3 regions of the Devosia lacusdianchii genome follow, and region 2 is predicted to be linked to each of the others. Evidence: predicted binding sites of a transcription regulator. Region 2 holds the regulator's gene; each other region holds the start of a gene.

Region 1 (4,176 bases), 2.1 Mb from region 2:
GCGATCCGTGGAGCGAAAAGTACATCTTCCCCAATGGCATGCTGCCCTCGATCGCCCAGATCGGCAAAGCCATCGAGGGCCTGTTCGTGATGGAGGACTGGCACAATTTCGGCGCTGACTACGATCGCACTCTGATGGCCTGGCACGCGCGCTTCGAGGCAGCCTGGCCCGGCCTCAAGGGCGAAAAGTATGACGAGCGCTTCTACCGAATGTGGCGCTATTATCTCAATGTCTTTGCCGCGCTGTTCCGCGCGCGCAATATCAGCCTGTGGCAGGTGGTGCTGTCGCCAGCCGGGGTGCCCGGCGGCTATTCCAGTGTGCGCTGACGGATTCACGTGAAACACTTATCCACAGACTTGTGCACAGGAGTCCGCCCGGCCGACTGACGGCTCAGAACACCGAATGCATCAGCGGCAGCTTGATGGGGTGCGGAAAGCCGCGCGCCAGTTCGTCCCAGAATTCGCCATGTAAGGCCGCGGGAAAAACGTGACCTGCGGGCAAGGCATAGCGGGCGAACCAGCCGGCTTCGGCAATCGATTCATCGAGAGCGGGGTTGCGGCCCACATCGATCTCGCCCGCGACGTAGTCGGCGATATACCAGAATTTGACCAGCCGGCCGGAGGAGTCGATGAGCTCGTCGATATAGGCCATGGCGCGCGCCTTGGCGACGATGCCGGTCTCCTCGAAAGCCTCGCGCTCCGCGGTAGCGGACAGCTCCTCCCCATCCTCGACGCCACCGCCGGGCGGGGCCCAGAAATCGTGAACGCCTAGGCGGAAATGCCGAACCAGCAGCAGGCTCTGCCCGCGTATAACCAGCGCACCCGCCGAAATCCTGTGCCGCATGATCAATCCCCGTTTCGAGCGCCAGCCAGCCAATCCGGCATGATATCGAGCAGCGCCTGCTCAGGGTGCTGCGCCAGGGCATCGAGCCTTTCCAGCTCAGCATCCGCCACGGTTCTAAACAGGGGCGCCGCCTCGCGCCAGCGATCCCGTACGAGATTTCCCGATCGTTGAGCGCCAGGCGATCGCGCGGCACATTGACCTTGAGAAACCACCATCCGGTCGCCGGGTTGTGTCATCGCGCTGTATTCCGTCCATCTGCGCCGGTCCATCGGCATAGCCGGCTTCCCGCTGCAGCGATGCATCCTGGTGTCGAGGCCGGCATAATGCAGGCTCACGACCCCATCGCGCCCGATCTCGACGACCAGGTCGCAGCGGCCGTCCGGCAGGATGATCGCCTCGCTGTCGCGCGCTCGGCTATAGGACCATTGATGGAGCACCGCTTCCGTCACGCCGCACCGAAATTGAGCCGGTAGCTCAGGGCTTCGGCAATATGGGGGCGCGCCACCCTGTCCACACCGGCCAGATCGGCCAGGGTCCGCGCCACCTTGAGCACACGGTGATAGGCGCGGGCCGACAGGCTGAAGCGCTCGGCCGCCTGCAGCAGCAGGATTTGACTGTCCTTGTCGGGATTGACCACCGCTTCGATCAGCGTCGGGCCGGCGGCGGCATTGGTGAAGATATCGGGCGCGCCGTACTCGACAAAGCGCTGGCGCTGCGTCTGGCGGGCGCGGGAAACGCGCTCGGCAACGACGCTGGAACTCTCAGCTGCCTCGGCTGGGGCGATCATGTCGGCGGCGGTCACCGCCGGCACGTCAATGCGGATATCAATGCGATCCAGAAATGGCCCCGAAACCCGGCCCTGGTAATCGTCGGCGCAGGCACGGCCGCGCCGGCAGGTGTGACCGGGCGTACCTGCCAGCCCGCACTTGCAGGGATTCATCGCAGCAATAAGCTGCACACGGCTCGGATAGCTCACCCGCGCATTGGCGCGCGCGATGACGGTTTCACCACTTTCAAGCGGCTGGCGCAGGCTATCGAGCACGCTCGGCGCGAATTCGGGCAGTTCGTCGAGAAACAGCACGCCATTATGGGCGAGGCTGACCTCACCCGGCCGGACCTTGAGCCCACCCCCCACCAAGGCCGCCATCGAGGCGGAGTGATGTGGTGCCCGGAACGGCCGGCGATCGGAAATAGCGCCGCCCGCCAGTTCACCGGCAATGGACTGGATGATGGAAATATCGAGCAGTTCACGCGGATCGAGCGGCGGCAGGATGGAAGGCAGCCGCGCTGCCAGCATGGATTTTCCCGCACCGGGCGGCCCGATCATCAGCATGTTGTGGCCACCGGCAGCCGCCACTTCGAGTGCGCGCCGCGCCACCAGCTGACCGCGCACTTCACTGAGGTCCGGCAGGTTGCCCTTGGCGATATGCTTGCGCGGCACCGGCCGGGCGGCAAGCTGGTGGCCGGTCAGGTGATTGACCAGCGCCAGGAGGCTTTCCGCCGCGACGATCTCCAGCCCGTCGCCGGCCCAGGCAGCTTCGGCGCCAGAGAGCTGGGCGCAGATCAATCCCAGGTCGCGCCCTTGCGCCGCGATCGCCGCCGGCAGGATGCCGCCGACATGGGCCAGCCTCCCATCGAGGCCGAGCTCGCCCAGCGCCAGGTAGCCGTCGAGCGCATCCTGTGGAATGGCGCCGATGGCGGCCATGATGGCCAGCGCTATCGGCAGGTCGTAATGGCTGCCTTCCTTGGGCAGGTCGGCAGGCGCCAGATTGATGGTGATGCGCTTGGGCGGCAGGCCCAGGCCCGAAGCGACCAGCGCCGCCCGCACCCGTTCGCCCGATTCCTTGACTGCCTTGTCGGGCAATCCGACGAGAATGAAATTGGGCAGGCCCGGCGCAATCTGCACCTGCACATCCACCGGCACCGCCTCAATGCCCTGGAACGCCACTGTCGCTACACGGGTGACCATGCGCTTTTCCCCAAGCCCCGGGCGAGCTTAGCAAAGCGGCTGGTTCCGAACAAGAACGTAAAGCGAACAACATGCACACAGCGGAAGCGGGCGCTCCCGCCGCTGGGACCGGGGCCAGGCCTCAAGGAAAGCCGGCATGCTGCGCGCCCACCGGCACGGCAAAGACCTTACCGGTGGGCCGGGTGGGTGCATCGCTGCCCCAGGCATTGGCGACGATGAACAACGTCCTGCCGTCAGCGCCGCCGAGCATGCAGGCAAAGCACATAAGGCTCGGGTCAACCCCAACCTCGTCGAGCACTTGGCCACCTTCTGCTATCCGGATGCAGCGCGGGCCGGAAGTGGCCCAGACGGCGCCTTCGGCATCAAGGCAGATACCGTCGGCGCCCTGGCCTTCGATGCGGGCCCAGAGGCGCCGGTTTTCCAGGCTCCCGTCTTCGGCGATGTCGAAGGCCGTCAGCTCCGCCGAAAAGGATTCGGCGACGATCAGGGTCTTGTTGTCAGGCGTCACCACCATGCCATTGGGGAAAGCGAGCTCCTGGGCCACCTGTCGTACGGTGCCATCGGGCGAGACGAGGCCGATGACGCCGGGCCTGAGGCCGGTGCGCTGGAACTCGACATAGCTGGCCATCGGCCCGCCCTCCAGCGCCTCGTTGATGCTGTTGACATAGATATTGCCGCGCCCATCGACGACGAGCTCGTTGCAGCCAAACGCCGACAGGGTCGCAAGGTCGCTATGGGTGGCGAAAGCGCCGTCCGCCTGCCGGCGCAGCAGCTTGTTCTGCCAGGCATGGGCCACCAGCAGCGTGCCGTCGGCCAACCAGTCGATCGAGAAGGGCAGGGAAACGACAGCCGCCTCGACACGGCGCTGCCCGCTGGCGTCGATTGAATAGAGTTTCTGGCCGATCCAGTCGGCAAACCACAGCCTGCCCTCGTGCCAGCGCGGGCATTCGCCCATCATGATGCCGTCGGTGACGGTTTGCAATTGGGGCGACTTGTCGTTGGTGGACATCGTGCTTCTCCGAGTTTGAGCCACTGGATCGGTCAGCACAATGTCGCGCGAAGATCGGCTATTTCGACAACCGGGGAGAATCCGGTGCTCAGGGCACAGAGAAACACAAAGCGAACGAAAGATGGCTTGTTAACCACGTCGCTTGCCACAAAGGTAAACCTAATCACCCATTAACCCGACCATGTTGATTCAAAGGCTCAATTTGTCTTTGCGTCGAGTACTTTTCATGCGCGTCAGCCTGCCTTTTCCCTCGTTTTCCGCGATCGCAAAGGGCACGATTTCGGCGCTGCTGGCCGCCTTGCTGGTCGCCTGTTCGTCGGGTGGCGGGCTCTATGGTCCGATCCAGGGCGATAAC
Region 2 (4,176 bases):
ACGATCCGTCGCTCGAAATCGACGAAAACACGCTGCTGTTCATGCGCGGTGCCGGCCCTATCGGCTATCCGGGTGCTGCCGAGGTCGTGAACATGCGGCCGCCATCCTACCTGATCAAGAAGGGCATTCACGCCCTGGCCTGTATCGGCGACGGCCGGCAGTCGGGCACGTCGGGCTCGCCCTCGATCCTCAACGCTTCGCCGGAAGCGGCGGCCGGTGGCAATCTCGCTATCCTGCGTACCGGCGACCGGGTGCGGATTGACCTTAACAAGGGCCAGGCCAATATCCTGATCTCTGACGAGGAAATCGCGACCCGCCGGGCCGACCTGGAAGCCACCGGCGGTTACAAGTTCCCCAAGCACCAGACGCCGTGGCAGGAAATCCAGCGCGGCATTGTCGACCAGCTCGGCAATGGCGCAGTGCTCAAGCCCGCTGTGGCCTATCAGCGCATCGCCCAGACCAACGGCGTACCGCGGGATAATCACTAAGGTTCGCGGGTCGGCAAACCAAAAGGCCCGCTCTTCGGCGGGCCTTTTTCTTGCCGGCTACTGTGAATTCGCGTCGATGCGCTGCCTAAGACATGGCGCGCTCTGTCGCGTTCGCCGCAGCCTGTCGAACCACGAGGTCGTGGCACCCAAGCCTCCACTCGCTCGATCTCGTGGTTCGATAAGCGCGCCGTGAGGTCTCCGATAGTGAGGCGGATCAACCGCGACGCGCCTCGAACCGCCCTTCGGTTCCATCCTCATCGCCCGGCTTGTCCGGGTGATCGATGCTTCAGCACGTGCGGAGAAATGGACTGCTTGGCCAGGCCGGGCAATGACGATCCACAAATGGATCGCTCAGTCCAGCGCCTTAGGCCGGTCCGACATCCTACCACCTAGCGAAGCCGGGCATTGGTCACCGGGGTGGGCTGAGATGTTCGTGCACGATCTTCCAGCCGTCCGGCCGCTTCGCCAAAACCGAGGTTCCGCGACCTGAGCCGGCTTCGCGCTTGCCATTGACGGTGGCCTGCCAATGAAAGGTGTATGCAACTGGCTGCACCGTCGCCTGCCGCGATCCAGCGTAGCGCCTCGATTCGATAGATTTCTTCGGTCAGAACAGCCCAAGTTGCCTCGAAGGCCGCCCGGATCGCCGCCAGGCCGCTATGGGAGCCGTCGCTAAACCAGAACACTGCATCATCAGCGATTAGCGGCGCGACATCACCGAAATCGTGATGGTTGATCCGCTCGGCATATTCGGCCATCACCGCCGCCGCTTCCGCAGCAATATGCTCTGGGTTGGAGGCCCCATCGCTCAAAGCCCGGCCTCCTGAACTCAGTCGCCGGCAAGGCGCGTGTTCACCGTAGTCCAGCGGCCGCTGGGGTCGCATTGCAGCAGCAGGCTGTCGTTGTTGCGTATGCCAACCACGGCACCGATCGAGGAAAACTTGTCCTCGAGCACGCAACCGACCACTGGGGTATCGGGCTCGCCCGCTTCCCAGCCGGTTCCGGCGCGGCAGACGGCGACACCGCCGCCTGCATTGATACCGACGCCCGCCGTGAAGGCCACGTCGCCGACCCAGCAGCGAGTCTCGCGTGCGGACACTTCCTGCGCAAGCGACGGGCCGCCCTGCGCTGCAACCAGCATCAGGGCCAGAAGCAGCGCGGCGCGCATCAGTACTTCCTCAACAGGCCAACAAGGCGTCCCTGAACCTTGACGCGATCAGGCGGGAAAATGCGTGTTTCGTAAGCCGGGTTGGCGGCTTCGAGAGCGATGGTATTTCCCTTGCGACGCAAGCGCTTGAGGGTCGCTTCTTCATCATCCACGAGAGCAACGATGATCTCGCCTGTGCTGGCGGCATCCTGCTTCTTGATCAGCACGGTATCGCCATCGAAAATGCCGGCCTCGATCATCGAGTCACCGCGCACTTCGAGTGCATAATGTTCGCCGGCGCCGAGCATTTCGGGCGGCACCATGATGGTGTGGGAATGGGTCTGAATCGCCTCGATCGGCGTGCCGGCCGCGATCCGTCCCATAACAGGAATGGAAATTGGTCGCGCATAGTCCTCGCCAGAGGATACGCGCGCGGGAGGCGACGCCACCTTGCCCAGATTGCCTTCGATAACCGATGGCTCGAAGCGCGCCTTGCGGCCGCCGAGCGAGGGGTTCATCGAATCGGGGAGCTTGACCACCTCCAGTGCGCGGGCCCGATTGGGCAGGCGGCGGATGAAGCCGCGTTCTTCGAGCGCGGTGATCAGCCGATGGATGCCAGACTTGGACGCCAGATCGAGCGCATCCTTCATCTCATCGAACGATGGCGGGATGCCGCTTTCCTTCATCCTCTCGTGGATGAACATCAGCAGCTCGTGTTGTTTGCGCGTCAGCATTGGCCCCTCGGAAACAGAATCGGAACATAGGCAGAACGACTATACGTGTTCCAGTTATGTTCTGCAATATGCTGATATGCTCATCAGTCTTGCGGGCGCCAAGACAATCAGAACGCGTCGATGGCGAGCGCTTCGACAATCGTTCCTGCGTCTTGCCCCGGATCGAATTCAGGTTGGACAATCAGCATTTCTGCCTGGGCCAAAGACGAAGTATGGCCGCTGTCGGTCTGCGATATCGGGAAAAGCTCTGGTCCGGTCGGCGTATGGATGAGCTGTGCGCGCATGAAGTGGCGGCGCGCTGTATTGGCTGGCGTCGGGCCGGCCAGCGGAAGATACCATTTGCTGAGGCCCGTATATCCAACCCAGCGGCGCAGGGCGGGTTTAATGAAGACGATGGCCGTGACCATGGCCGACACGGGATTGCCTGGTAGGCCGAAGATCAGTGTCTTGCCGCGGGTGCCGAACATCAGCGGCTTGCCGGGGCGCATGTTGATCTTCCAGAAGTCGAGGGTTACGCCGAGTTCGACGAGGATCTCCTGGACGATGTCATGATCGCCGACGCTGGCGCCGCCAGTCGTGATCAGGATGTCGGGCTCGGCTGCGAAGATGGTCTCCAGCGTTTGCCGGAGGGCGGCGCGATCGTCGCGGGCTATGCCGTAGTCGGTGACTGTTTCGGCATAAGGATGGAGCAAGGGGCGGAGGCCGAAGCTATTAGAGGCGACGATCTGGTCGGGGCCCAGCGCGGTGCCGGGCAAAACCAGTTCGTCGCCGGTGGCCAGCAGGGCAATGGCCGGGCGCCGAGCTACGACAAGGCTATCGGCATTGGCGGCAGCGGCCACGGCCAGTTGCACCGGTGCCAGGCGGACGCCGGGATCGATGAGTTGGTCCCCGGTGGCGAAGTCGTTGCCGAGCGGGCGGACACTGTGGCCCTGGCGCGGGCGGGTGTTGAAGCGGACCATGCCGCCCTCGGCCTCGGCTTCTTCCTGCATGATCACCGTATCAGCGCCCGGAGGGACTGGGGCGCCGGTGAAGATGCGGACAGTCTGACCGGCCTCTATCGATCCGCCATAAGCAGCGCCGGCTTGCGAGGTTCCGACCATGGTGAGGCGGTGGCCGTCGACAATGTCCGCTGCGCGGACGGCGTAGCCGTCCATGGCGCTGGCATTGAAAGGCGGCTGATCGTGCCGCGCAACCACCGGTTCCAGCAGAACCCGCCCCGCGGCGTCCGCCAGGCGGACGCTCTTACCCACGGGGGCGGGGACCCGCTTGAGGATGGCCGCAATGGCGTCGTCGACGGGGAGCAGGCTCATGGCCGGGTGAAGTCACCGGATTTGCCGCCGGATTTTTCCATGAGGCAGATGTCTGATATGACCATGGCCCGGTCGATGGCCTTGGCCATGTCGTAAAGGGTGAGCGCTGCTGTCGAGGCGGCAACGAGCGCTTCCATTTCGACGCCCGTCTGGCCGGTGGTTTCCGCCGTCGCGCGGACCTGGATGGCGTCGGCGCCATCAGCCTCAATGTCGACGCTGACCTTGGTCAGCGGGATGGGGTGGCAGAGCGGGATCAGGTCGCTGGTCTTTTTGGCGGCCATGATGCCGGCGATGCGGGCAACGGCAAGCGCGTCACCCTTCTTGAGAGCGCCGCCCATGATCGCCGTTACCGTTTCAGGCTGGGCGATGATCCGCGCCTGGGCCACCGCGCGGCGCTTGGTGCTCGCCTTGTCGCCGATGTCGACGATATGCGCTTCGCCCTTGGCGTTGAGATGGGTCAGGCCTGCGGCCATCAGCGGACCGCCTGCGGTGCGCCCATC
Region 3 (4,176 bases), 1.1 Mb from region 2:
CTCGATGCGCAGCACGTCGAGCTGAGCGCTGGTCTCCACACCCTCCGCCAATACCGGCACGCTGAGGCTGCGCCCCAGGGCCAGAATGGCGCGCACGATGGCCTTGGACTGGTCGTTCACCTCCACTTCGGTCATGAACGAGCGATCGAGCTTGATCTTGTCGAAGGGGAAGCTGCGCAGCGTTTCGAGCGAGGAATAGCCGGTGCCAAAATCGTCGATGGCAATCGACACGCCGATAGCCTTGATTTGCCGCAGGATGTGCAGCGCCCGCTTCTTGTCGGCGATGATGGCCGTCTCGGTGACTTCCAGCTCAAGCCGCGCCGGGGCCAGTCCGGAGCGGATCAGCGCATTGCGCACGGTGTCGATCAGCTCGACCTGTGCCAGTTGCAAACCCGATACGTTGACGGCGATCTTGTAGGGTTCGGGCCAGGACGCGGCATCGAGGCAGGCCATGCGGAGAACCCAGTTGCCGATGGCGCCAATGGCCCCGCATTCCTCGGCCACCGGGATGAAGTCGGCGGGCGAGACATTGCCATAGCCGGGCCTGTCCCAGCGCAGCAACACCTCGTAGCCGGTGATTTCGCCGGTCGCGACGGATTTCTGCACCTGGTAGACAAGGTAGAAGGCGTCCATTTCCAACGCGGCCCAGATGTCCTTGGCCATGTCTCGGCGTTGCCGGGCGTGTTCGTCCATCTCTCTTTCATAGTAGCAGATGCGCCGGTCGAACTCGGCCTTGGCCCGATACATGGCCAGGTCGGCATTGCTCATGAGTTTGGAGCGGTCCGCGCCGTCGTCGGGATAGATGGCGACGCCAATGCTGCCCGCAGTGCTGAGTTCGGTGCCGTCGATGGCAACGCGACCAAATAGGGCCGCTTCGATGCGCGCGAGAAAGTCGCGCAGGTTATCCATCGAGGTGAAGGATTTAAGCGCGCCGAACTCATCGCCGCCGAGCCGGGCGACGACTTCGCCATCCTTTAGTCCCTCGGTAAGGCGGTTGGCGAGAGCCTGCAGCACGCCGTCGCCTGCGGCGTGGCCATAGGTATCGTTGATTTCCTTGAACCGGTCGAGATCGATGGCGATGACGGCCAGATTGTTGTCGCCGGCATCGGCTTCGTTGAGAGCCGCCTCAAAGCGTTCGTTGAACAGCGCGCGGTTCGGCAATCCGGTCAGGCTGTCATGGCGCGCCAGGTGGGCAATCGCTTCCTCCGATCGCCGCCGCTCGGTAATGTCGTCGATGGTGGCCACCCAAGAGCCATCGCCGATCGGATTGTGGGTGACGCGCACCGAGCGGTCATTGGCGAAGGTGTGCACGACATCGCCGCCCGCGCCGTGGATAAGCGGCTGGTGCTGGGCGACGACGCGATCGGCAAGGTCTTCGACATTGGCGGGCGCAGGGCCCGGGCCGATGATGGCCAGCCGGCAGACCTCGCGGAAGGTCTTGCCCGTCAGGTCGGTTTCCGGGTCGAGCCCGAGCAGAAGGGGCAGTCGCTTGTTGTGCAGGCGCAGCACGCCATGGCTGTCATAGAGGCTGAGGCCTTGCGCCATGTGACGCATTGCCAGTTCCAGTCGGCCGGTGACCTCGCTGAGCCTCTCGGCATCAGCCTTCTCGCGCTCGCGTTCGCGCGCCGTGCGACGACGGTCGGCCTCGTCGAGCAGCACGCTGCCGAACGCTGCGGCGAGGATCAGTAGCGAAACGAACGCAACGGCTGCAGCAATCCAGCCGCCGGCCAGGTTGCCGTTGGCGGTCAGCGGGAAGCACATCGAGAAGTCGGCCGCACCCATGGCCGTGAAGTGCATCGCACAGATCGCCGCCGTCAGCAGCGCTGTGCCCAGCGCCAGGTTCTTCCAGCCTCCCGACATGGCGGTCACGAAAGAGATGCCACCAAGGATCATGCCGGCGATGATCGAGATGGCGACCATGCCGCTATCCCAACCAATGCTGCCGCCCATCACCAGCGCGGCAATGCCGGTATAGTGCATGGTCGAAATCGCGATACCCACCACCGCGCCGCCAAGAAAGTGGTCCTTCTTGCCGGTACCGTGCATGGCCATGGCAATGCCGAGGGCACAGACAGCGATGGCTAAGCCCAGCGAGACGGCGGTTAGCGCGATGTCGTAGGCGAAATCGAAGCCGGGCCGAAAGGCCAGCACCGCAAGGAAATGCGTGGCCCAGATGCCGAAGCCCACAGCTACCGCCGCCACCGCGTTCCACAAGGTGCGCATGCCCCCTTCGGTGCGGCGTCCATGCCGCACAAGGCTCATGCAGGCATAGGAGGAGATGAGGCACACGACAGCGGCCATGGCAACGAAGCGGAAGTCGTGCCCGACAAAAAAGAAATCGACTACTGAGAACAAGGGAACGCCGCCAGTAAAGATGAGCCGGCATACCCTAAGTAACTTCACTTAACGTGGTGTTACGGAAGGGTTTTCTCCGTTTTCACTTTTTGGACACGACGGCACCATGCCAAAAACAAGCCGACCGTAACGGACCACATGACGGTGAATCCGGTTGTGACCGACCTTGACTCCCCGGCGTATTTGTTCCCTTTATGTTCTATTCGTCAACAAGGTGAAATCGTGGATGCGGCGACAATCCTTCATGCTGACCTCGACGCATTCTATGCCTCGGTCGAGCAATTGCTGGACCCTGGCCTGCGCGGCAAGCCGATCGCGGTCGGTGGCGGCGTCGTGCTGGCGGCGTCTTACGAAGCCAAGCGGTTCGGTGTTTATGGCGGCATGCCGGGGCGCAAGGCGAAGGAACTCTGCCCGCAGTTGATATTCGTCGGCGGCCACTTCGGGGAGTATCAGCGGCTCGGCGACGCTGCGATGAAAATCCTCGACGATTACACGCCGCTCGTCGAGCGCATCTCTATCGACGAAGCCTTTGCCGATGTGGCTGGGACGGAACATCTGTTCGGCTCGCCGGAGACCATAGCCATCGCCATCCGCCGCCGCGTGCGCGATGAACTCGGCCTGCCGATATCGGTGGGGGTGGCGCGTACCAAGCATTTGGCCAAGATTGGCTCGCAAGTCGCCAAACCCGACGGCATGGTCGTGATCGACCCGGCCCGCGAGCTGGAATTTTTGCACGAATTGCCGGTGGAGTTGATGTGGGGTGTCGGGCCGGTCACCAAGGCCAAGCTGGCCGAGGAGGGCGTGGTGACCATCGGCCAGTTGGCGCAGACGACCGGCGGTTCGCTGGAACGCCTGCTTGGCCATGCCGCCGGCGAGAAGCTGTTTGCGCTCGCCTGGAACCGCGATCCGCGCGCCATCGTCACCGACCATCGGGCCCGCTCGGCGGGAGCGCAGTCGGCGCTGGGACGCAGGCCGTTCCGCGAACAGGTGTTCCGCCCTACCCTGCGGCTCCTGGCCGACCGCATCGGCTCGCGACTGCGCGGCAAAGAATGGTCTGGCCGGACGATCACCACTCGCGTGCGTTTCGCCGATATGCGTGCGGTGACCCGGGCCATGACGCTCGGAGCGCCGATCTCGGCAACCACCACCATCGCGGAAGTCGCTGAGGAGCTGGTGCGAGGCGTGCGCCAGGAGTTTCCGCACGAACGCGACATCTCCCTGCTCGCCATTTCGGTATCGCATCTCGTGCCCGACCGGGCCATGCAGTTCGAGTTTACGCTAGGCGGCGCCGAGGATGCGCGCCGCCCCGGCACCCGCACAGGTGCGGCGCGGCGCCAGGCCGATGGGGCCATGGACAAGGTCCGCAACCGCTTCGGCTGGGATGCCATCGGCTATGGATCGGTGATACTGGAAGCGCCACGCTCGGTACCAGACGCGTTCAGGGAGCTGGCGGAGAAGCAGCTGTAGCTCTCTTACCCCTCCCCAGAGGGGCGAGGTAAGAGGTTCGCATCAATGCGCGGCAGGCCCGATCAACCGCGACCGGATGGCATTGGAGATGTTGTCGAACACGAACACTACGCCCAGGATCAGCAGCACCATATAGGCAACCTTGTCCCAGTCGGAGTTGGTGCCCATCGCCTCCAGCAGCTTGAGACCGATACCGCCCGCCCCCACCGCACCGATCACCGTCGCCGAACGCGTATTGCTTTCCCAGAAATAGAGCGACTGCGACACGAAGACCGGCAGCACCTGCGGCACAACGCCATAACGATTGACGGCAGCCGGGCTGGCGCCCACTGACTTCATGCCTTCACGCTGCTT

What was found. Region 2 encodes LexA, which represses DNA repair genes until DNA is damaged. Its sites were predicted from a motif close to TGTTCNNNNTGTGTTCNG; they were not measured.
Region 1: a site for LexA is predicted at 2,864-2,881, ahead of MF606_RS21185 (YifB family Mg chelatase-like AAA ATPase). Genes of this name have one in related genera too.
Region 3: a site for LexA is predicted at 2,540-2,557, ahead of dinB (DNA polymerase IV). Genes of this name have one in related genera too.

Annotation. Positions count from the first base shown of each region.
Region 1 covers NZ_CP092483.1:4,273,767-4,277,942, reverse strand. The annotation lists gene cfa (cyclopropane fatty acyl phospholipid synthase) at 1-326, shown strand, start outside; gene MF606_RS21195 (NUDIX domain-containing protein) at 391-843, opposite strand; gene MF606_RS21190 (hypothetical protein) at 846-1,292, opposite strand; gene MF606_RS21185 (YifB family Mg chelatase-like AAA ATPase) at 1,289-2,812, opposite strand; gene MF606_RS21180 (SMP-30/gluconolactonase/LRE family protein) at 2,934-3,821, opposite strand; gene MF606_RS21175 (glycoside hydrolase family 25 protein) at 4,048-4,176, shown strand, end outside.
Region 2 covers NZ_CP092483.1:2,202,417-2,206,592, reverse strand. The annotation lists gene MF606_RS10755 (IlvD/Edd family dehydratase) at 1-488, shown strand, start outside; gene MF606_RS21745 (nuclear transport factor 2 family protein) at 878-1,297, opposite strand; gene MF606_RS10740 (hypothetical protein) at 1,315-1,653, opposite strand; gene lexA (transcriptional repressor LexA) at 1,653-2,366, opposite strand; gene MF606_RS10730 (molybdopterin molybdotransferase MoeA) at 2,474-3,676, opposite strand; gene moaC (cyclic pyranopterin monophosphate synthase MoaC) at 3,673-4,149, opposite strand; gene trpC (indole-3-glycerol phosphate synthase TrpC) at 4,149-4,176, opposite strand, start outside.
Region 3 covers NZ_CP092483.1:1,107,610-1,111,785, reverse strand. The annotation lists gene MF606_RS05420 (bifunctional diguanylate cyclase/phosphodiesterase) at 1-2,355, opposite strand, end outside; gene dinB (DNA polymerase IV) at 2,575-3,822, shown strand; gene phnE (phosphonate ABC transporter, permease protein PhnE) at 3,865-4,176, opposite strand, start outside.